3 regions of the Arthrobacter sp. NQ7 genome follow, and region 3 is predicted to be linked to each of the others. Evidence: riboswitches for the same ligand, from Rfam matches in the RefSeq annotation. Region 3 holds a riboswitch; each other region holds the start of a gene.
The links. A riboswitch is a leader RNA that binds a small molecule or an ion and turns the genes downstream of it on or off. The one in region 3 is predicted to bind thiamine pyrophosphate.
Positions count from the first base shown of each region.

Region 1: another riboswitch for thiamine pyrophosphate. It lies ahead of thiC (phosphomethylpyrimidine synthase ThiC); the one in region 3 lies ahead of thiC (phosphomethylpyrimidine synthase ThiC).
Region 2: another riboswitch for thiamine pyrophosphate. It lies ahead of thiO (glycine oxidase ThiO); the one in region 3 lies ahead of thiC (phosphomethylpyrimidine synthase ThiC).

Region 1 covers NZ_JARFXU020000004.1:285,919-293,464, reverse strand. The annotation lists gene PUN71_RS07570 (DNA-directed RNA polymerase subunit alpha C-terminal domain-containing protein) at 1-107, opposite strand, end outside; gene thiC (phosphomethylpyrimidine synthase ThiC) at 562-2,292, opposite strand; TPP riboswitch at 2,290-2,399, opposite strand; partial or broken gene PUN71_RS07560 (amino acid-binding protein) at 2,719-3,393, shown strand; gene PUN71_RS07555 (aspartate/glutamate racemase family protein) at 3,521-4,174, shown strand; gene PUN71_RS07550 (GNAT family N-acetyltransferase) at 4,929-5,441, shown strand; gene PUN71_RS07545 (aspartate/glutamate racemase family protein) at 5,668-6,447, opposite strand; gene PUN71_RS07540 (MurR/RpiR family transcriptional regulator) at 6,863-7,546, shown strand, end outside.
Region 2 covers NZ_JARFXU020000002.1:345,194-352,739, reverse strand. The annotation lists gene PUN71_RS04405 (DEAD/DEAH box helicase) at 1-1,076, opposite strand, end outside; gene PUN71_RS04400 (RNB domain-containing ribonuclease) at 1,367-2,890, opposite strand; gene thiE (thiamine phosphate synthase) at 2,927-3,661, opposite strand; TPP riboswitch at 3,689-3,807, shown strand; gene thiO (glycine oxidase ThiO) at 3,800-5,107, shown strand; gene thiS (sulfur carrier protein ThiS) at 5,104-5,340, shown strand; gene PUN71_RS04380 (thiazole synthase) at 5,345-6,169, shown strand; gene PUN71_RS04375 (hypothetical protein) at 6,267-6,569, opposite strand; gene PUN71_RS04370 (DUF3107 domain-containing protein) at 6,591-6,815, opposite strand; gene PUN71_RS04365 (TetR/AcrR family transcriptional regulator) at 6,878-7,543, opposite strand.
Region 3 covers NZ_JARFXU020000002.1:17,649-25,194, reverse strand. The annotation lists gene PUN71_RS02970 (P-II family nitrogen regulator) at 1-210, shown strand, start outside; gene PUN71_RS02965 (glucose-6-phosphate dehydrogenase) at 336-1,754, opposite strand; gene ffh (signal recognition particle protein) at 1,839-3,422, shown strand; gene PUN71_RS02955 (alpha/beta hydrolase) at 3,521-4,255, shown strand; gene thiC (phosphomethylpyrimidine synthase ThiC) at 4,252-6,078, opposite strand; TPP riboswitch at 6,074-6,181, opposite strand; gene PUN71_RS02945 (amidohydrolase family protein) at 6,261-7,343, shown strand; gene PUN71_RS02940 (VOC family protein) at 7,442-7,546, shown strand, end outside.

The DNA of each region.
Region 1 (7,546 bases), on a different contig from region 3:
TGTCCCACGGAATTAACTCCGCCGCGCAGTAGGGCATTCATCGCCCGCGGTGGCAGCGCCAGTTCGGTGATTGGACGAGCGCGGTTCAGTTCGCGTTCCCGGAGCATCCGGGCAGTCGGGCGCCTGTGGATTGTCTTGACAGACGGGTCCGGCAGCAAGGCCCGGGATACTGCCGGGGCGTCCAGATGTGTTGATCTGGCGTCGGGGCGCCCGGATATGTCGTGAGGGTCTGGTGTCATGGTGCTTCTCCGGGCGGTCGCTCGCGTCAGCGGTTGCGGGACGTTCGTATGCACTGCGGGCTGGGGGTTATTCGCCGATGCGCCATGGACCGGGTACTGGGAGTGGGTTTGGGCTGATCTTCTGGGGTGTCGGCGACTTCGGACACCATGGCCTTGAAGGGGCTCCGCCCGGTAGCAATCGCCGGTGAAGAATTCGGGCCGGAAGACGGTCAGACCCTGGGGGCGGCCCCTTTTGGGTGTGTTCCGGTGGCCTACTTCGGGGCAGGGTTTACGACTGGGGGTGGTGCCCGGGCCTGCGGCTTGGGCGGCAGGCCCGGGGGGTTTAGGGGTTGAGGCGGGCGGGTTCGGGGAGGTAGACCTTGCCACCGGATTCGCGGAATTCTGCGCTCTTGGCGTTCATGCCGGCGATTACTTCCTGCTCGGATACTCCACCGAACTGGTCCCGGATGTCCTGGCTGATCCGCATGGAGCAGAACTTCGGCCCGCACATGGAGCAGAAGTGCGCCGTCTTCGCCGGTTCAGCGGGAAGGGTTTCGTCGTGGAACTCCTCCGCCGTGACCGGGTCCAGGGACAGTGCGAACTGGTCGCGCCAGCGGAATTCGAACCGGGCCTTAGAGAGGGCGTCGTCGCGTTCGTGCGCACCGGGGTGGCCTTTGGCGAGATCCGCGGCGTGGGCCGCGATCTTGTAGGTAATCACTCCGGTTTTCACGTCGTCCTTGTTCGGCAACCCGAGGTGTTCCTTGGGCGTGACGTAGCACAGCATGGCGGTGCCGTACCGGGCGATCTCCGTCGCTCCGATGGCCGAGGTGATGTGGTCATACCCGGGTGCAATGTCGGTCACCAGCGGGCCGAGGGTGTAGAAGGGCGCACCCTCGCAGAGTTCCTGCTGGCGTTCGACGTTTTCACGGACCAGGTGGAACGGGATGTGACCGGGTCCTTCGACCATGACCTGCACATCGTACGTCCAGGCCCGCTTTGTCAGTTCTGCGAGGGTGTCCAGCTCGGCGAACTGGGCCGCGTCATTGGCATCCGCCGTGGAACCCGGGCGCAGGCCGTCACCCAGGGAGAACGCGACGTCGTATTTGGCGAAGATCTCGCAGAGCTCGTCGAAGTGGGTGTAAAGGAAGTTCTCCTGGTGGTGGGCCAGGCACCAGCCGGCCATGATGGACCCGCCACGGGACACGATCCCGGTCACCCGGTTTGCGGTCAGGGGTACGTAGCGCAGGAGGACGCCGGCGTGGACGGTCATGTAGTCCACGCCCTGCTCGCACTGTTCGATCACGGTGTCCCGGTAGATCTCCCACGTCAACTCGTTGGCCTGCCCGTTAACCTTTTCCAGTGCCTGGTAGATCGGCACCGTGCCAATCGGGACGGGGGAGTTGCGGATGATCCACTCCCGCGTGGTGTGGATGTCATCCCCGGTGGAGAGGTCCATCACCGTGTCGGCGCCCCACTGGGCCGCCCACTGCAGCTTGTCCACCTCCTCGGCAATGGAGCTCGTCACCGCGGAATTGCCGATGTTCGCGTTGATCTTCACCAGGAAGGCCTTGCCGATGATCATCGGCTCGGACTCGGGGTGGTTGATGTTGTTCGGAATGATCGCCCGGCCGGCGGCCACCTCGCTCCTGACCAGTTCGACGTCGCAGTTTTCCCGGACCGCCACGAACCGCATCTCCGGGGTGATGATGCCCCGTTTGGCGTAGTGCATCTGGGTGACCGTCCTGCCCTCAAGAGCGCGGCGGGGCACGGGCTGTGCGCCCTTCCACTCCGCCGATGCAGCACCCCGGCGCACGGCGGACTTCCCGTCGTCGAGGAGGTTGCGTTCCCGGCCGCCGTAAGGCTCGGTATCGGCCCGGGCCTGGATCCATTCGGACCGGAATGGCTCCAGGCCGATCACCGGATCACTGCCAGGCCCCGCTGTCCGGTAGACCGTGAAGGGAGGATTCTTCACCCCGTTCGGCGAATCCTCCAACGCGATCTCCGTGACAGGGACGCTAATGCCGTGTTCTGTGTCGTGGGCATACGCGAGCGAATGCGAATTCATGGCGTTCATCAGTGTTTTCCTACTTCCTTCGCCGGCATGACCCGGACAGGTTCAACGGTCACGGACTGCCTCAGCCCGATCTCAGCCCCTGCATCAGGGCACCCGTGTGGATGTGACCAACCTTACAGAAGACTCGTCCACGCGAAAAGCAGTTCCGACCACGATCGTTGCAGCGTACACCGGGGACTGGCAGGTTGCCGCGGGTCAGGGCGCCAGGTCCTTCTCGATCATCCAGCAAGGTTTCACTAAGCCCGGTCCAGGGGCGTCGTGTGCAGGCACCCGCTGCCGCTTGCGTTGGCAGTGGGCCAGGAATTACGTGGTCGAAACCCATCCGCAACAGCGCCGGGGGAGTCTTAAGGCGTGGCCTGAGCTGACAGGGCTTTCCGCGGGAGTGGGACTGGGGTGCTGCGTACCGCCAGGGGAGGGAGGTCGGGGTTGCCGTTTGTGGTGAAGGTTCTGGTGTTGACTGTGGCGACGAGCCTGCTGGGCATCTGGGTGGCGGAGCCTTCGGTGCGGCGGTTGCTGCGGGGGTGGCTGCATGCGCCGGCGCTGCGCCAGCGCCGTCGCCTGATGGAGGCACCGGCTCTCTGGCGGGCCCGGACCTATCTTGCAGATGAATCCGGCGCCCTGGAGCGGGTGACCAGGTCCCTGGCGCACCGGGGCATCAATATCCACAGTATCCACGTGCACCGCCTTCAGGGCGGGGTCCTGGACGAATTCGTGCTCTCCGCCCCGGACGGCCTTACCGAACAACGGCTCCTGGCCGCCCTGCAGGACGGCGGGGGCCGGCACGCCAGGGTGTGGCCCACCACCGCCCTGGCCCTCGCTGACGGTCAAACGAGGGCGCTGACGCTGGCTTCCCGCGTCGCGGCAAACACGGACGAACTTCCCCTCACTGTCGCCGAGCTCCTGGGCGCGACGGTCCTTCCCGGCGCCCCGCGGCCGGCGGGGCCGGTGTACTTTCCCGGTGCGGTCTCTTCCGGTGCTCCGGGCGCGGTGTTGAAAATTCCGTCGTCCTGGGGTCCGCTCTACTTTTGCCGGGCTGAGGAGCCGTTCACCCCGGCAGTGTCGGCCCGGGCGCACCGGCTCGCGGAATTGGCCGAAGTCGTCGAACTCACCGCGTTGGCCACGGACCGCGGCGCGGCCGGGGTGGGCATCTCAGAACGCGGTCGGGTTCGGGGACGACTGAGGGGCACTCTCACAGGGTTTCTATTTTCAGTGTTAGGGAGGGGCCGTGATGAGGGTAGGACTTATCAGGGCGTTGACGACGTCCGACCGGCGCATGCTTTACGCGCACGGGGACCTGTTGGCCAGAAGTTTCGGGTTTGACGTTCTCACCCGTTGCATCCCGGACCAGCCGTTCGGAGTTTACGATGATGCCTCGTTTCGGGCCGCGGTCCCGAAGGTGGCAACCCTGGCCGTGGAGATGGCCGGCGGGGTTGATGCGCTGATCATCAGTTGCTGCGCCGACCCGGGGCTGCCCGAAACACGCGCCGCGCTGGATATCCCTGTCATCGGCGCCGGATCCGCCGCGGCCGCGGCTGCCCTGGCGTTCGGCGGCCGGGCGGGGGTGCTGGGTCTCACCCACCAGGCACCGGGGCCGATCGCCGAAGCCTTGGGGGACAGGATGCTCCTCATAGATGGGCCCGACAGTTCCGGGACCCCCGAAGGCTTCCTCACGCCCACCGGGATCTTCGATGCCCTGGCCCAGGCGCACATGCTCGTTGACGCCGGCGCCGAGGTCATCGTCCAGGGCAGCACCGGGCTCTCGAGCATCGGGATGACCCGGGTCCTCCGGGACCGGCTTGGGGTGCCGGTCATCGACCCGGTCACGGCCGCCGGATCCGTCCTCCTTTCCGGAGCCGCCCCCCGAACAGTGCAAATGGTCTGAAAACACGACTCCGCGCAGGGAATGCTCCCTCGCAATGAATCCGCCTACTTTAGGCCCACACCACCCGGTGGCCTCTAAAACCTAGCTTCCGGCGACGGTTCTTCCCCTATACAGGAAAATGACGTCAAGGAAACCGGGCGGCAACATCGGAGGAGCATCCTGATCTTAAGGGTCAACGTGCACAGAGAAGGGAGCCGACGATGGCTGAAGCTAAGGAAGCAACCATCCGCACGTGCGAGGAACTTACGCACGGGGACGAAATTGAGGCCTGGCATGAGGGCAGGCTCTTACACAGAGGAACGGTGAGCCAGACCTTGCCCACCATGGGAATGTTCTGGATCGTGTGCTCCAGAACCGGGACGCGCAAACTCGTGGATCTGGAAGCATCAGATATCATCCGGATGTCCGCTCCCACAAACCTGGGGTTAGTGAGACCGGAAAGGACACCGGCCTGATGTCGCCCGAACCCGCCGCCGGTCTGCACAGGGTAAGTACCGACTCGAAAACCGGGCATCCCTTCGACGACCCCCAGGGGTGATTGCCGCAGCTGGGCTGGTAGCCCGTCGGGACGCAACTCGCCCATCCCCTCATGCGCGCGGTTGCTGGCCTGTCAGGGGGTGTGGCCGGATCTACTGCGCAGGGGAACCGGCATGAATGCCATCTGGGGCGGATGGGCTGGCTTCCTCCGTGCGTCGAAATGACCCACACTTATGCACAAGGGATTCCTCTCTACCTCGGCGGAAGGCAGGTTCAGATGGCGGCCTCTTTGATCTCACTGGCAGCACTTATTGGACCACAGGACCTCAAACCCGCCGCTCATGCCCTGCGGAACATCAAAGCCACGGACCTGCCCCCACTCGCGGAGCTCTACCTGCAGTCCTACGGTGACCGAACATCCGCTCTGGACACGGGCAAAGCCGCGCGCAGGATCAGGACCGTCCTCGGAGGCGCCCACGGAACCCCCATCCCACAGGCCTCCCTACTAACTGCCGACGCGGAAGGCCGGATCATCGCCGCCATCCTCACGACGAAGCGGGACTTCGGAACAGCCGGACCTGGCACGGCTTTCATCGCAGAACTTTTCACCCACCCCGATCATCGGAGGCAGGGCCTCGCAGAAGAACTCCTTGGCCATGCCCTGCAGGCCCTTCACGATACTGGCCACAAAACCGTGGCCGTCACCGTAGACAGCGCTAACGCCGCCGCCATCGCCCTCTACCTTTCCCGGGACTTCCGCCGCCTCACCCAGCCCGCAAAGGACAAATAAGCCTTGATCCACAGCTCTGAGGCTCGCCGGAGCGCCAGGGCGATTTCGATGCCAGCGCTCAGGAAGAAGCCTGAGGGTTTGTGGGGCTCAGGTGCTGATTCAGTCATATCGCCGGGGGACTTGATCTGCCTGGCACTTGAAAATAGAGCACGGGGTAGTGATTCTTGAAACGTCGTTGCCACGCAGTGCGCGCTACGAGGTCAGCCGCGCTCTCTGTGTGCCGCTCTCACGCTGACTGGTTACCCTGAACACGGGGAGGCGGGGCTGATTCCTGCAATTCCTGAGAGGAGGGGAAAGGCCAACCGGTGACTACTTTTGGTCGGGCCGGGGCGTAGGTGCGGACTTTCGAGGTGCTGAGCCCGAGGCGGACGAGTGACTCGGCGATCGTTACAGCCGCTGCGACGCCGTCTACGACTGGGACTCCGAGACGGCTGCGGATTTGCTCGTCGAGTCCGGACATCCCGCCGCACCCCAGGACGATAACTTCTGCCTTGTCGTGTTCCACGGCGCGAGTGGCTTGGGCAATGATGGCTTCGACCGCCCGGCGGGGGGACTCTTCAAGCTCGAGAACGCCAAGGCCGCTGGCTCTCACCGAGGCGCACCGGGCTTCGAGGCCGGCGAGTTTGAGCCGGTCCTCGATGAGCGGCACGGTCCGGTCAAGGGTGGTGACGACGGAGTATTTATGGCCGAGGAACATGGCGGTGCTCGCCGCTGCTTCAGTGATGTCGATGACGGGTACGTTGAGCAGTTCCTGGAGTCCTTCCCTGCCATGCTCGCCGTAGCCGGCCTGGATGACGGCGTCGAACGGTTCACGGTAAGCCAGGACGATGTCCATGACGGCGACTGCTGCCAGATAGCTTTCGAAGTTACTTTCGCAGGAGTCCGCTCCGAACCGAGGGGTGAGACCGATGATCTCCGTCCCGGCGGCGGCGGCCGCCCGGGCCTGGGCAGCGATTGATTCCGTCATGGAAGCGGTGGTGTTGACGTTCGCAACGAGGATGCGCATGTTGCCTTTCGGGTCGTCTGATGAGGCGCAATTGGCCCCACCATAGTTGCTGTACAGGTCTCCGTCTGCCATCAACCGTCGCTTCGCGCCGGCTCCCTCAAGCAACCTATTCATGACCCCATCTCTGCCCTTCAACTCCGGGCCCAATCATATAAGGCTCTCTGAGTTCACTTATGGTTCCTGTTCGGGCTGAATGCGTAGATAATACTCATCCCGCAGAACCACGACCCCTCTGACGCCGAGCTCGTTGACTCGGGCGGCAAGTAATTTCCGGTCAAGGCAACCCGTGCCGCGATGTACTCTCCGGGCCCGGGCCGTCCTGACCTCTTTTGCCCTGTCGTCGAGTTCAAACAGGGTCACGACGGCGCCGGTCCACCAATGCATTTCCACCGGTGCGCCGTGAGACGGTTGTTTCATGAGGATCGATGAGCGAATCGAACGGCACTATCCGGAACTGGGGCCCCAGGAGCGGAAGGCGGCGGATACTTTGCTGGACCGCCTGGGTGATCTGGCGGTTTACAACGCGGCCGAACTCGCCCAATTGAGTGGCGTTTCCAAAGCCACCATGAGCCGGCTCTTCCGCCGCCTGGGATTTGCCGACTACAACGAAGTCAAGGAACACGTCCGAAGCCTGCGATCCAGCGGGGTGCCGATTGCCGCCAATAATGCCGATAGCGGGGTGAACCAGCATCTGGCCTTGGAGCAGCAGAACCTTAAGCGGCTTTTTGATGGTCTTGACGACGCGCGGTTGCATGAGGCGACGCGGCTGCTGGCCGGGGCCCGGAACGTCGTGCTGCTTGGATTCCGCAATAGTTTCCCTCTGGCCCTGCACCTCAGGCAGCAACTCCTTCAGTGTCGGCCTGGGGTAGCTCTGGCACCGCAGCCCGGCCAAAGCGTCGGGGAAGAACTGGCGGGGCTGGGCGAGGCCGACGTCGTCGTCCTGCTCGGATTCCGCCGCCGGCCGGAGGGTTTCCATAATGTCCTGAAGGCAGCCGGCGCCACGGGCGCAAGCACCATTCTGATCGCCGACCCCAGCGCCCGCTGGCTTGCCGCGGAGGCTTCCATCTCGATCGAGTGCCCACTGGAGGGCAGCGCAGCC
Region 2 (7,546 bases), 330 kb from region 3:
TGGGTGACGTCCTCAACGTCGATGCCGCGGGCGGCGACGTCCGTGGCCACCAGGACGTCCACCTTGTTGTTTCGGAAGGCCCGCAGCGCCTGCTCACGGGCGCCCTGGCCCAGGTCGCCGTGGATGGCGGCGGCCGCGAAGCCGCGGTCAACGAGTTCTTCGGCCACCTTGGCGGCGGTGCGCTTGGTCTTGGTGAAGATGATGGTCCGGCCGCGGCCGCGGGCCTGCAGGATGCGGGCCACCACTTCGGTCTTGTCCATGCTGTGCGCGCGGTAGATCAGCTGGCGGATATCGCGCTTGGTCAGGCCCTCGTCCTCGGGATCCGCGGCGCGGATGTGGGTGGGCTGGGTCATGTAGCGGCGGGCCATGGCGATGACCGGCCCGGGCATGGTGGCGGAGAAGAGGAGCGTCTGGCGCACGGCGGGAGTCGCCGCAATGAGGGTCTCCACGTCCGGCAGGAAGCCCAGGTCCAGCATCTCGTCGGCCTCGTCCAGCACCACGATCTTGACGTTCTTCAGGCTCAGGTGCTTCTGCTTGTACAGGTCGATCAGGCGCCCGGGGGTGCCCACCACTACTTCGACGCCCTGCTTGAGGGCTTCGACCTGCGGCTCGTAGGCGCGGCCGCCGTAGATGGTGGCGATCCTGGCGTTGCGCTTCCGTGATGCCGTCACCAGGTCGCCGGCCACCTGCACCGCCAGTTCGCGGGTGGGAACGATGACCAGGGCCTGCGGGGCTCCCGGGACGGCGAGTTTGGCGTAGCCGGGATCGTCCTGTCCGATGACGCGCTGCAGGGCGGGAATGCCGAAGCCCAGGGTCTTGCCGGTGCCGGTCTTGGCCTGGCCGATGATGTCGTGGCCGCTCAGCGCCACCGGCAGGGTCATGGCCTGGATGGGGAAGGGGTGGGTGATCCCGGCGTCAGCCAGGGACTCGACGATGTCCTGGCGGACGTTGAAGTCCGCGAAGGACTTTTCCGCGATCTCATGCGGCTTTTCGTCGGAGATGATGGTTTCTTCCGGCTCAATGGTCTCCGTGCCGGACGCGTCGCTCAGAAGCTGGTGGGTATGCAATTCACTCACAGGGGAGTTTCCTTATTCATTTAGGCAATGGCGCCGCCTGCTCAACGGGGCGGCCAGGCTGGCCGTTCCGGAGCACGCTCAGGCGCACAAGCAATTCCAGTGGAAGCCGATCGCGGGCTATCTAATGCTGGCACTGGTGACCAGCGGGCAAATCTCAAGATCGCGTAGGGGCGGGCTTGTTGGTTTCAAATTGAGGAAATCAACGACCGGGCATCCAGTTTCTACCCTCCCAGTCTAGCCGCACGGGCGCGGAAACTGTTTTCGCCCCGCCCGCTGCACCCGCTGGAGCCTCAGGAAACCAGCTCGAAATGGATCTGGCGGGTGGTGATGTCCGACGAAACCAGCCGCACGCGGACCTTGGTGCCGGATTCCAGTTCGCCGGCGCAGCGCGCGGTCACTGCGGGTTCGGCAATCTGGATGATGCCGGAGCTTCCGTTGCCGTTCCCGTTCCTGCCGTTGCTGCCCTTCCCGTTGCCAGTCCCGTTCCCGTTCCCGGAACCATTTCCGTTGCCGTTGCCGTTCTGGGGTTTGGAGCCGGAAATGACGATTGCATCGAACTCCTGCCCAATGTGGTTCAGCAGCAGTGCCGCCTCCACGGTGTCCAGGGCGAGGCGCTCCATGCGGGAGGCCAGCTGGTCCGAACCGGCCATGATGCCCGGCAGCAGCGGAAGGGCTTCGCGCGCCCAGCCGGGAACATCCCCGCCGTTGCTCAGGGCCTCGCAGATGACCAGCACGAAGCGGTCCACCAGCCGGCGGAGCGGGGCAGTGGTGTGGGCGTAGGCAGCACCGATGGCGGATTGGATGCCGTCCTCGGGTACGTTGCCGTCGAAGGCGGTGTAGGATGCGCCGCGGAACAGCATGCCGGCCGAATGCATGATAGCCAGCTGACGGGGATCGGTGGGATCCAGGGACCGCAGGTACTCGCCGTAGCTGACCTGGCCGTCCCAGGGCTTGCCCAGCGCCTCGGTCTGGAGCCGGAAGTGCTTCAGGCTCCGCTCGTCCGGAGCCGGCATGGTGCGCAGGATGCCCACCTTGCCCTCCAGCATCAGCTGCGCGGCAGCCATTCCCGTCATCAGCGAAATCTGCGCGTTCCAGTCCTCCACCGGAAGCTGCGGTACGGCATCAATGCGGTAGCCGCCGTCGGGCAGCTGGACGATCTCCTGCTCAGGCATGTTGAGGCTGGCCCCTTCACGCGCCCGTTCCAGCGCCACCCGTTTGAGGCCCACTTCGCGCAGCAGTGTCAGCACAGGGGAGGCGGTCCCGGCGTCGAGGTCCGCCTGGGCGCCCTTGTAGCTGAGCTTGTCGCGGCTGCGGATCCTGGCGCGCCGGACACCTACGGACAGCACGGCTGCGTCGCCGTCGAGCGTGAAGTCCCAGACGAAGGCCGAACAGTCCTGCCCTGGCAACAGGCTTCCGGCCCCCTCGCTGATGACTTCCGGGTGCAGCGGAATCCGGCCGTCCGGCGCGTAGAACGTCTGACCCCGACGCCGCGTTTCCGCGTCCAGGGGGCCGCCCGGCACCACGAATGCCGGGACGTCGGCAATCGCGTACAACACGCGGTAGCCCGTCCCGTCCGGCTCGATGAACACCGCCTGATCCAGGTCAGTGGATGAGGCGGGATCGATGGTGATGAATTCGACGGCGGTCAGGTCGTAGGACGGCAGCTCCAGCGCCGCCACGGCAGCGCGGGCGTCCGCAACGGCATCGGCCGGATACGGACCCGGAAGTTCCAGCTCCGTGCGCAGCTGGCCCAACGCCTCTTCCAGGGCGTTCCTGTGGTCATGAACGTTGGGGGCCAGCCGATGGTGTGACACAAAAATCAGCCTAGCTCCAAGTCCACGGATATGGCATCAGGAGGCGGCGGCGTCCAGCGCGTCGAGGAGGGATGCCGCAGCGGCTGCGGGATCGGCGGCAGCGGTGATGGCCCGGACCACAACGATCCTGCGTGCACCTGCCTCTGCCACCTGCCGGACGTTGCCGTGGTCGATCCCGCCGATGGCGAACCACGGCACCGGCTCCCCGGCCTGCCGGGAGGCTTCGGCGGCATACTCCACCAGTCCGGTCCCGACGGCGGACCTGCCGGGTTTGGTGGGCGTGGCCCAGACCGGCCCCACGCAGAAGTAGTCCAGGCCTGCCGGGCCGGCGGTGGCGGCAAGGGCAGCGTCCACCTGCTGCGTGGTGTGGCTGGAAAGCCCAATGGCTGCGTTGCCGTTGACCAGCGTGCGCGCCGCCGCCAGGGGCAGGTCCTTCTGGCCGATGTGGAATACCGGCGCCCCGGACAGCACCGCGATGTCCGCCCGGTCGTTGACTGCCCACAGCTTGCCGTGCCTGACTGCCGTCTCCTTCAGGACAGCCAGCAGGTCCAGCTCCTCGGCAGCCTCGATGGCCTTGTCCCGCAGCTGGATGATGTCCACGCCGCCCGCGAACGCTGCGTCCACGAACCCGGCGAAGTCGCCGCGGTCCCGGCGGGCATCGGTGCAGAGGTACAGGCGGGCCGCCTTGAGCGCGTCGTTGTCCCGTGCGTTGACAACTTCGGTGGCCGGGGCATGCGGGCCGGCAGGGAAGGATGAGGTGGACACATTCATGCCTGCAAGCCTAGTTCCTCTAAACTGGGCTGGTACTGCGGGAGCCCGCGGCAGCTGTCATAAAGCGCCGGGCTGAGAGGGCGTCAGAGCCGACCGCTTGACCTGATCCGGTTAATGCCGGCGTAGGGAAGGAACCACATGCGCAACCCCGTTGACAGTCTCCCCGGGCCCGAAGGCGCCAGCGCAAACTCCACCGTCCGGGCCGACGTCGCCGTCATCGGCGGGGGAGTGGTGGGGCACGGGATCGCGTGGGAAGTGCAGCGCTCCGGGCGCTCGGTCGTCGTCATAGACGACGCCCCGGGTACCGGAGCCAGTTGGGCCGCAGCGGGCATGCTGGCGCCGGTCAGCGAACTGCACTACCAGGAGGAGGATCTCCTGGAACTCATGCTCGATTCGGCGTCCCGCTGGCCTGCCTTCGCCGCCCACGTTGCCGCTGCAACGGGCGAGGACTGCGGATACCTGACGACGCCGACGCTGGCCGTGGGTGCCGACGCCGCCGACCGGCGTGCCCTGATGGACCTGCGGACGGTCCAGCAGGCCAACGGCCTGGCGGTGGAGCCGCTGGCGGTGCGGGAGGCCCGGACGCGCGAGCCGCTCCTCAGCCCGGCCATTGCCTGCGCCATGGATACCCCGTCGGACCACCAGGTGGATCCGCGGCGGCTGGTCCTGGCACTGCGGCTGGCCCTCGGCGGCGCCCCCGAAGGGAACCCGGAGCTGTCCGCCGCCGGGGCGGAGCGGGGCTTTGCCGTGCCGGACCGGGCCGCCGGGCTGTTGTGGGAGGGCCCGAGTGTTGCCGGCGTCAGCCTGGCCGGCGGCGGCACGGTCCTGGCCAAGGAAACCGTGGTGGCCAACGGGCTGCACGCGGCGGAGCTTGGCGGCCTGCCGGACGGGCTTGAGCTGCCGTTGCGCCCCGTCCACGGGGACATCCTCCGGCTGGCCGTTCCCGGACACCTTCGGCCCCTGGTGACGTCCACGGTGCGCGGCCTGGTCCACGGCGTGCCGGTGTACATCGTTCCCCGGCAAGACAGCACCGTGGTCATCGGGGCCACCCAGCGGGAAGATGCCCTTTCCGACGCCGTCAGCGCCGGCGGCGTCTATCAGCTGCTGCGCGACGCCCAGGCGCTGGTGCCCGCCGTCGCCGAACTTGAACTGCTCGAATCGACGGCCCGCGCCCGTCCCGGCACCCCCGACAACGCCCCCCTGCTGGGCCGGGTACCGGTGGCGGTGGGCTCCGGCCAGGACGCCACCACCGCCGGCCACGTCCACGGGCTCATCATCGCCACCGGGTTCTTCCGGCACGGCGTCCTGCTCACCCCTGCCGCCGCAGCCATCTGCACCGGACTGCTGGATGGAAGGACCGATCCACGCTGGGCACCCTTCAGCCCGGACCGGTTTTCCAAGCCGGTGGCGGCCGGCACAAGCCCGCACATCAAGGAGACAGCGTGAACATCACCCTCAACGGAGAACCGCACCAGGTGGCCGATGGCGCGTCCATCACCACCCTCGTCAGCCAGGTCACCGGTCGCCCGCTTGCCCAGAGCGGCCAGGCGACGGACGGCGGCAAGCTGGGCGTCGCCGTCGCACACAACGCGCAGGTGGTCCCGCGCAGCCAATGGTTCGCCACGGCGCTCGCCGAGGGCGACGACATCGAACTCGTCACAGCAGTACAGGGAGGCTGACGCCATGACCGAAACCAACACCATCCACTCCACCGGCACCGGCACCGGCGCCGGCGCCGGCGACGCCCTGGTGATCGACGGCGTCGCCCTCGAATCCAGGCTCATCATGGGCACCGGCGGGGCGCCCAGCCTGGACGGCCTGGGCGCCGCGCTCCTGGCCTCCGGCACCGCGCTGACCACCGTGGCCATGCGCCGCTACTCCACGGCCGAGACCGGCTCACTGTTCCAGCTGCTGGTGGACCACGGAATCCGGGTGCTGCCCAACACCGCAGGTTGCTTCACCGCCAGGGACGCCGTCCTCACGGCGGAACTGGCGCGGGAGGCCCTGGAAACGGACTGGGTGAAGCTGGAAGTCATCGCCGACGAACAAACCCTCCTGCCGGACGCCGTGGAGCTCGTGGACGCTACCGAACAGCTGGTAAACCGCGGCTTCAAGGTTTTCGCCTACACGAACGACGATCCCGTGCTCGCGCTGCGGCTGGAGAACCTGGGCGCCACCGCCGTCATGCCGCTGGGAGCCCCCATCGGCACCGGGCTGGGCATCCTGAACCCGCACAACATCGAACTCATCGTCTCCCGCGCCTCCGTGCCCGTGGTCCTGGACGCCGGTATTGGCACGGCCTCGGACGCCGCCCTGGCCATGGAACTCGGCTGCGACGCCGTGCTGCTGGCCACCGCCGTGACGCGCGCCCAGAACCCAGTGCTCATGGGCGAGGCGTTCAAGCACGCCGTGATGGCCGGCAGGATGGCCAGGGCAGCGGGCCGCATACCCCGCAGGGAGCACGCCCTGGCATCGTCTGCCATGGAGGGGCGGGCCGAGTTCCTCTAGCCCCGGGCAGTCGGTAAAAGGCTGTGGCCGCCACCCTCGGGGGTGGTGGCCACAGCCTTTTTAATCTGTCGTCCGGCGACGCCGGGAGCGGGCCGGCTCAGCGCCGCAGGATCGCCGTGAGCCGCTCGGTGTCGTGGCGGGCGCGCGTGCGGCCCAGGAAGACCACGGCGAGGACCGCCGCGGCGACGCCGAGGACAACGGGCAGGACCCACGGAAGCCAGGTCAGGCCCGGCAAGTAGCCGAAGCCCGCTGCCATCAGGATGATCCATGCCAGCGCCGCAACACCCACGGCGACCCCGGCCGGCAGCGCCGCACCGTACTTGGCGTGCCGCTTGTCATTGGCCCAGACGATAAAGCCCGCGGCGACGGTGGCGAGCACCACGATGGTCAGCGAAAGCATGGATCTCCTTGGAAATGCGGACTAGAACTGGCCGAACCCTACGCGCCGGACCTCTTCGGCGCCGATCTCGACGTAGGCCAGCGCGTTGCCGGGAACAATGATCAGGCGTCCCTTGTCATCCTTCAGGCGGAGCTCGTTGCCTCCATTGATGGCTTCGCCAACGACCTTGGCCACCGTCTCTGCGTCCTGGTTCGATTCCAGCACGATCTCGCGGCCAACGTTTTGAACGCCGATCTTAATTTCCAAGGGGGCCTCCCAGCCTGTGAAAGTACTCGTGTATCTCTACGAGGTGTTGTCTTATTTGTAGTCTAGGACTCTTTAGGGAAGCGACTGATTCCGCGCCAAGCTAAACGGTAGATGAGGTCGCTGGCCACATCGAGGTCGAGGTTGCCGTCTGTTTCCAGCCAGTACCTGGCACTGACCTGCGCCATGCCTGCCAGGCCGCGGCCCAAGAGCTCCGCCTCGAGGTGGGGAAGCTTGGTGTCCTCGGCGATCACCCGGGCAATGGCATCAGCGAAGGTCCGGTTGAAGGTCTCCAGCCGGGAGCTGACATCGGGATCGTTGATCAGGTCGGACTCGAACACCAGCCGGTGGGCCTGGTCATCGTTGGCGATGAAATGGAAGTACGCGCGCATGACGGCCTGGACGCGTTCATCGTTGTCGGTGGTGGAGTTCAGGGCGCCGAGCATCAGCTCAGTTAGCGACGCGAGATGGCTCTCCAGCAGGGCGAGGTAAAGATCCCGCTTGGAAGGGAAGTGCTGGTACAGCACCGGCTTGCTCACATGCGCCGTTTCCGCAATTTCATCCATCGCCGCACCGTGGTAGCCGTTGGCTACGAACACCTCCTGGGCCGCGGCAAGCAGCTGTGCGCGGCGCTCATCCCGTGGCATCCGGGCGGACCGCTGGCCTGCCGGGCGGGAGGCAGCGTGCGGTTCAGCGGCGGCCGGGCGGTCGGCCCGTGCTTCAGGGACCACAGT
Region 3 (7,546 bases):
GAGGTCTACCGCGGAGCGGAATACAACGTGGACCTCCTGCCCAAGATCCGGGTGGAGGTGCTGGCCACGGATGAGCAGGCAGACGACATCCTGGACGTGATCATCGCCAGCTCCAACACCGGCAGGGCCGGTGACGGCAAGGTCTGGACCATCGACGTCCATGAGGCAGTCCGGGTGCGGACCGGGGAGCGGGGAGTGGCCGCCATCTAGGCGGGCACCGGCTCAAAGGCCGCCTTCGCGGTTGAAGGGCAACTGCAGAAAAGACAGGTGGGGCGGGAACCGGGTGGTTCCCGCCCCACCTGTCTTTGTGTCCATCCGAAGCGCAGGTATCCGCCTCAGTCCCCGGCGGCGGGGGTGGGCTGGCGGTTGGTGGGCCAGGACGCCGGACCCGCCGAACCGGCTCCGTACTCCTCCAGCGGCACCTCACCCTTTTCCCATGCCTTCAGGACCGGCTCAACGATCCGCCAGCAGTCCTCCGCCGTGTCACTCCGGACGGACAGCAGCGGGTCGCCGGCCAGGACGCCTTCCAGCACTTCGCCGTAGGGCAGGAGGTCCGAGGCGCTCAGTTCCGCTTCCAGAGTGACCCGGCCCAGGCTGAAGATGTTTCCGGGGCCGTTGACGTCGACGTCGAACTCCAGGGTGTCCGGACCGAAACCGATCCGCAGCTGGTTGGGGGAGTCCACGCCGGTGAATCCTTCGGGCAGGTGGGGCACCGGCAGGAAGGTCACCACTGCTTCCTTGCGCTTATCGCCCAGGGCCTTGCCCGAGCGCAGGATGAAGGGCACGCCCCGCCAGCGCCAGTTGTCGATTCCTACCTGGATTTCCGCCAGTGTCTCCGTTTCCCGTCCGGGATCCACGCCTTCCTCCCTGGCATAGTCGGGGACGTCCTTGCCGGCCACGGAGCCTGCCGTGTAACGGGCGCGCCGGGTTGATTCCGTGAAGGGTGCGCTGACGCTGCTGGCCCGCAGGACGGTGGACACGGCGTCGCGGAGGTCGCGTTCGCCGATAGTGGCCGGCGGTTCGATGGCCATGATCGCCATGACCTGCAGCAGGTGGCTCTGGATCATGTCCCGGAGGGCGCCGGCGTTGTCGTAGTATCGGGCGCGTCCTTCCAGGGCGAGGTCCTCGTCGAAGAAGATCTCCACTTTCTCCACGTGCTGCCTGTTCCACACCGGCTCGAGGAAGTTGTTGGCGAACCGCAGGCCCAGGATGTTCAGGACCGTGGCCTTGCCCAGGAAGTGGTCCACGCGGTGGATGTGGTCCTCGGGGACCAGCCGCGCCAGCGTCCGGTTCAGCGACCGGGCCGATTCCTCACTGGAGCCGAACGGCTTCTCCATGACCAGGCGGGTTCCATCCGGGACTTCCTCCGGCTGCAGGGTTTCACAGGCACGCTGGCTGATCCGGGGCGGAAGCGCAAAGTAGACCGCCACCGGGCCCGGCAGGCCGGCCAGCAATGCCGCGAGGGCACCCGCTGCAGTGACATCCACCTGGTGGTAAACGGAGTCCTTCTGTATCGCCTCGAGGGATTCCCTTCCGTGCGCATCGGCTGTTCCGGCGGCGGCACCAAAGGAGGACTGAACCCGTTCCCGCCACTGTTCCGGCGTCCACGGATCCGAACCGGCCCCCACCAGGCGCAGGCCGTCCGCACGGCCCGCCGCAACAAGCCGGGCAAGGCCCGGCAGGAGGAGACGGCCGGTGAGGTCGCCGGAGGCGCCAAGGATGAGCAGGGTCTTCACTGTTGTTTGGCTCGTCATTTTGCCAGCATGCCACCTACCGCGCCCGACTTGATACCCTAGATAGTCGAGTCCCGATCATCTCCTGAAAGAAGTTCACGGCGCGTGTTCAATTCACTCTCTGACCGGTTGACAGCAACCTTCAAGAATCTCCGCGGCAAGGGCCGCCTCACGGAGGCCGATGTTGATGCCACCGTCCGGGAGATCCGCCGTGCCCTCCTGGACGCGGACGTTGCCGTCCCGGTGGTCCGGGAGTTCACCGGGCGGGTCCGCGAACGTGCGCTGGGCGCCGAGGTCTCGGCTGCCCTCAACCCGAGCCAGCAGATCGTCAAGATCGTCAACGAGGAACTCGTGGAGATCCTGGGCGGGGAGACCCGCCGGATCCGGCTGGCAAAGAACGGTCCCACGGTCATCATGCTCGCCGGCCTCCAGGGCGCCGGTAAAACCACCCTTGCCGGCAAGCTCTCGAAATGGCTGAAGGCCCAGGGCCACAGCCCCATGCTCGTGGCCTGCGACCTCCAGCGCCCCAACGCTGTCACGCAGCTCCAGGTGGTGGGCCAGCGCGCCAACGTGCCGGTCTTCGCCCCGCACCCCGGAGCCACCTCCACGGAGCTGGACCAGCCCGCCGGTGACCCGGTCGCCGTCGCCCGTGCCGGCGTCGAGGAAGCCCGCCAGAAGCTGCACGACGTCGTCATCGTCGACACCGCCGGACGCCTCGGCGTCGACGCCGACATGATGGAGCAGGCCCGCCAGATCCGCCGTGCCATCGTGCCCAACGAAGTCCTGTTCGTGATCGACTCCATGATCGGCCAGGACGCCGTCAACACGGCGCTCGCCTTCGATGAAGGCGTCAACTTCACCGGCATCGTGCTGTCCAAGCTCGACGGCGACGCCCGCGGCGGTGCCGCGCTCTCCGTCGCGTCGGTCACCGGCAAGCCCGTCATGTTTGCCTCCACCGGCGAAGGCCTGGACGACTTCGAGCTGTTCCACCCGGACCGGATGGCCTCGCGCATCCTGGACATGGGCGACATCCTCACCCTCATCGAACAGGCCGAAAAGGCCTGGGACAAAGACGAAGCCGCCCGGATGGCGAAGAAGTTCGCCGACCAGGAAGACTTCACCCTCGAAGACTTCCTGGCCCAGATGCAGCAGATCCGCAACATGGGCTCCATGAAGAAGATGCTCATGATGATGCCGGGCGCACAGAACATCCGGCAGCAGCTGGAGCAGTTCGACGAGCGTGAAATCGACCGCGTGGAAGCCATTGTCCGGTCCATGACGCCGCACGAGCGGCTTGCGCCGAAGATTATCAACGGTTCACGGCGCGCCCGCATCGCCCGCGGTTCCGGCGTCCACGTCTCCGAGGTCAACGGCCTCCTGGAACGCTTCGCCCAGGCCCAGAAGATGATGAAGAAAATGGCCCAGGGCGGCATGCCGGGAATGCCCGGGATGCCGGGGATGCCCGGTGCCGGCGGAGGGGCGCGGAAAAACGCCAAGAACGCCCCCAAGAAGAAGGCCAAGTCGGGCAACCCGGCCAAGGCTGCGCAGGAACGCAAGGAGATGGAGGCCCGCCGCGCCAATGCAGCCAAGGCCCTGCCCACCGGTGCAGCCTTCGGCCAGCAGGGCGGCGACTTCGATCCGTCACAGCTGAACCTTCCCAAGGGCTTCGACAAGTTCCTGGGCAAGTAACAACCCAACTGGGCAGCGCCAGGTGTCGTTTTGAGGGGTCAAAACGACACCTGGCGCTGCTTACTTGGGATGTCGGTACCGTGGAATAGGGTTGGGACATGTTCAAGCAGAGGGTAGTGTTCGTGCACGGCGCCGGAACCTTTGGTGCCGCCGCATGGCCGCGCCAGCACGGCATGACACTGACCTATGACGCCCTCTTCCTCCGCCGGCACGGTTTTGACCCCGTGGCCGAGCCCCTGGCATCGTCCTTCACGGAGGATGCCGCGATCATCCTTCGCTCCCTGGCCGATGACGGCCGTGGCGCCGCCGGCGGCCATGTGGTGGCGCACGCACAAGGCGCCATCGCGGCGATGATGGCCGCCGTGGAACGCCCGGACCTGGTGTTTTCGCTGACCCTGGTGGAGCCGGCCTGCCTCTCACTGACGGCGGAACTTCCCGCCACGGCAGCCCACATCAGCCTCATGCAGCCCCTGTTCGAGGTCCGGCACCAGCTCAGCGACGAAGACTTCCAGCGCGAGTTCGTCCGGCGGGTGTACGCCACCGACCTTCAGCAGCCCGCCACCACGGAAGAAAAGCGCTCTGCCCGCAGGCTGCGGCTCCAGGCCCCCTCGTGGGAGGCGCCGCTCCATATCGTCCCCGGCGTCCCCACCCTGGTGCTGACCGGCGGGTGGGAACCCCTCTATGAGGAAATTGCCGGCTACCTCCGGGAGACCGGCGCCCTGCACCGCGTCGCCGCGGGCGGGCACCGGCCCCATGACTCGCCGGACGGCGACCGGGCCATCCGGCAGTTCATCGGCGGGGTCAGCCGCAGCCGGCCCGCCCAGGCGTCCTAGCTGTCCGCGGGAACGCGAAGCTCCGGCAGGTAGATCTTGCCGCCGGCGGCAAGGAATTCCCGGCTCTTTTCCTGCATCCCGCTGGCTGCTCCGGCCAGCGCTGCCTGCGCCTCCGCGGATCCGAATTCGTCCCGGATGTCCTGGCTGATCCGCATCGAGCAGAACTTCGGGCCGCACATTGAACAGAAGTGCGCCGTCTTGGCAGGCTCGGCCGGGAGGGTCTCGTCATGGAAGGACTCCGCGGTGACCGGGTCCAGGGACAAGGCGAACTGGTCCCGCCAGCGGAATTCGAACCGCGCCTTGGACAGGGCGTCGTCACGTTCATGTGCCCCGGGGTGGCCCTTGGCGAGGTCCGCGGCGTGGGCCGCGATCTTGTAGGTGATCACGCCGGTTTTGACGTCGTCCTTGTTGGGCAGGCCCAGGTGCTCCTTGGGGGTGACATAGCAGAGCATGGCGGTGCCGTACCGGGCAATTTCGGTCGCACCGATGGCGGAGGTGATGTGGTCGTAGCCGGGGGCAACGTCCGTGACCAGCGGCCCAAGGGTGTAGAACGGCGCCCCCTTGCACAGCTCCTGCTGCCGCTCGACGTTCTCCCGGACCAGGTGGAACGGCACGTGGCCTGGCCCCTCCACCATGACCTGCACGTCGTACTCCCAGGCGCGCTGCGTGAGTTCCGCCAGGGTGTCCAGCTCCGCGAACTGCGCGGCGTCGTTGGCGTCGGCCGTGGAGCCGGGGCGCAGGCCGTCGCCGAGGGAGAACGCGACGTCGTATTTGGCGAAGATTTCACACAGCTCATCGAAGTGCGTGTACAGGAAGTTCTCCTGGTGGTGGGCCAGGCACCAGCCGGCCATGATGGACCCGCCGCGGGAGACGATTCCCGTCACGCGGTTGGCCGTCAGCGGAACATACCGGAGCAGCACGCCGGCGTGGATGGTCATGTAGTCCACGCCCTGTTCGCACTGTTCGATCACGGTGTCCCGGAAGATCTCCCAGGTGAGCGCATTGGCCTCGCCGTTGACTTTCTCCAGCGCCTGGTAGATCGGCACCGTTCCAATCGGCACGGGGGAGTTGCGGATGATCCATTCCCGGGTGGTGTGGATGTCGTCACCGGTGGAGAGGTCCATGACGGTGTCGGCGCCCCACTGGGTGGCCCACTGCAGCTTGTCCACCTCTTCGGCGATGGAGCTGGTCACCGCGGAGTTGCCGATGTTCGCGTTGATCTTCACCAGGAAGGCCTTGCCGATGATCATCGGCTCGGACTCGGGATGGTTGATGTTGCTGGGAATGATGGCCCGGCCCGCGGCCAATTCGCTGCGGACGAGTTCAACATCGCAGTTTTCCCGCAGCGCCACGAAGCGCATTTCCTGGGTGATGACCCCCTGCCGGGCATAGTGCATCTGCGTCACCGTCCGGCCGTCGACGGCGCGGCGGGGCACCGGCTGCGCGCCCTTCCACTCCGCGGACGCAGCGCCGCGCCGCACGGCCGAGCGGCCGTCGTCGAGCAGGTTGCGCTCCCTGCCGCTGTAGGCCTCCGTGTCCCCGCGCGCCACGATCCACTCGGCGCGGAAGGGCTGCAGGCCGCGGACCGGGTCGCTGCCGGGGCCCGCGGTCCGGTAGGTCCGGAACGGTTCGTTCGGCTGTCCGTTGGGTGATGGCTCCAGGGCGATCTCCGTCACGGGCACCCGGATTCCGGCGCCGGCATCTTCGATGAAGGCCAGCGAATGCGACGCCAGGGATTGGGTCACCCCGCGGGCGGTGGTGTCCCCGGGCTCTCCGGTGGACGGCTGGTGGGCAGGGTTCAACTGGGTGTTTTGCGTACTCAAGGGAATACTCACTTCCTTCGCCGGCATTACCCGGACAGGTTCGACGGTCGCAGGCTGCCTCAGCCCGATCTCAGCCCCTGCAGGGGCACCCGTGTGGTCAGCAACGAAGCTACCACAGGCACCCGGAAGAGCCGTGTCACAAATGCGGGTGCTAGCCTGACCGGGCACTGAAAGGAGCCGGGATGGCAGGAATCATTCACTTTCGCGGGCCCGTCCTCACCGCGCCGGACCGGGTAAGCCACGGACTCTGGGCCGTGGACGGGAGACTGACGTTCACGCAGCCGGCAGCCCCTCCCGACCGCGTCCTCGACGGCTGGGTCCTGCCCGGGTTCGTGGACGCCCACTGCCACATCGGTCTGGGTCCTGGCGGCCCGGTGGAGCCCGCTGCGGCCCGCGACCAGGCGCTCGCCGACCTCAGCGCCGGAACCCTGCTGGTGCGGGACGCCGGCTCGCCGGCGGACACCCGGTGGATGCAGGGCGGCCGGGACTTCCCGGTGCTGATCCGGGCGGGCCGGCACGTGGCCCGGACCCGCCGCTATCTGCGCGGCTTCGCAGAGGAAGTCGAGCCGGAGGGCCTCGTGGAGACGGTCCGGAAGCAGGCACACGACGGTGACGGCTGGGTCAAACTCGTGGGGGACTGGATTGACCGGAACGCCGGTGACCTGGCTCCGTCCTTTCCTGCCGCCGTCGTCCGTGACGCTGTCCGTGCAGCCCACGACGAAGGCGCCCGGGTGACCGCGCATTGTTTCGCCGAGGACACCCTGGACCAGGTGCTGGACGCAGGGATCGACTGTGTGGAGCATGCCACCGGGCTCCTGCCCCGGCACCTGCCACGGTTCGTGGAACAAGGGGTGCCGATCGTGCCCACGCTTATCAACATCGCCACCTTTCCGGACATCGCAGCGCAGGCTGATGCAAAGTTCCCCCGCTACGCGGCCCACATGCGTGCCCTGTGGGAGGGCCGCCGCGAGCGGGTGGCGCAGGCCCACGCCGCGGGCGTGCGGATCTTTGCCGGAACCGACGCGGGCAGTGTGATCCGGCACGGCAGGATTGCCGACGAGATCCTTGCGCTGCATGCCGCAGGCCTCCCGATGGCAGCCGCCCTGGACGCCGCCTGCTGGGCGGCCCGGAGGTGGCTTGGCGCGGAAGGCCTGGCGGAAGGGGCCCGCGCCGACGTGGTGGTGTGCCGGGACGATCCGCGGGCGGTGCCGGACACGATCAGGACACTCGCGCACGTGGTTTTGGGCGGACGAATCATCCGCTGAGAGCGTCGGCAGAGGACTTGGAATAAATTGAAGCTTCAAGTAATTTTAATATGTGACAGGCCGGCAACCGGGCGGCCTTCCAATCCAAGGAGCTTCAGATGACCGCAGCACCCAGCAGCCAGGATCTTCTTCCTGCCGACCTCGGCATGGGCACGGTGATGCTCAAGGTGGGCGACATGAAGGTCATGACCGACTACTACCAG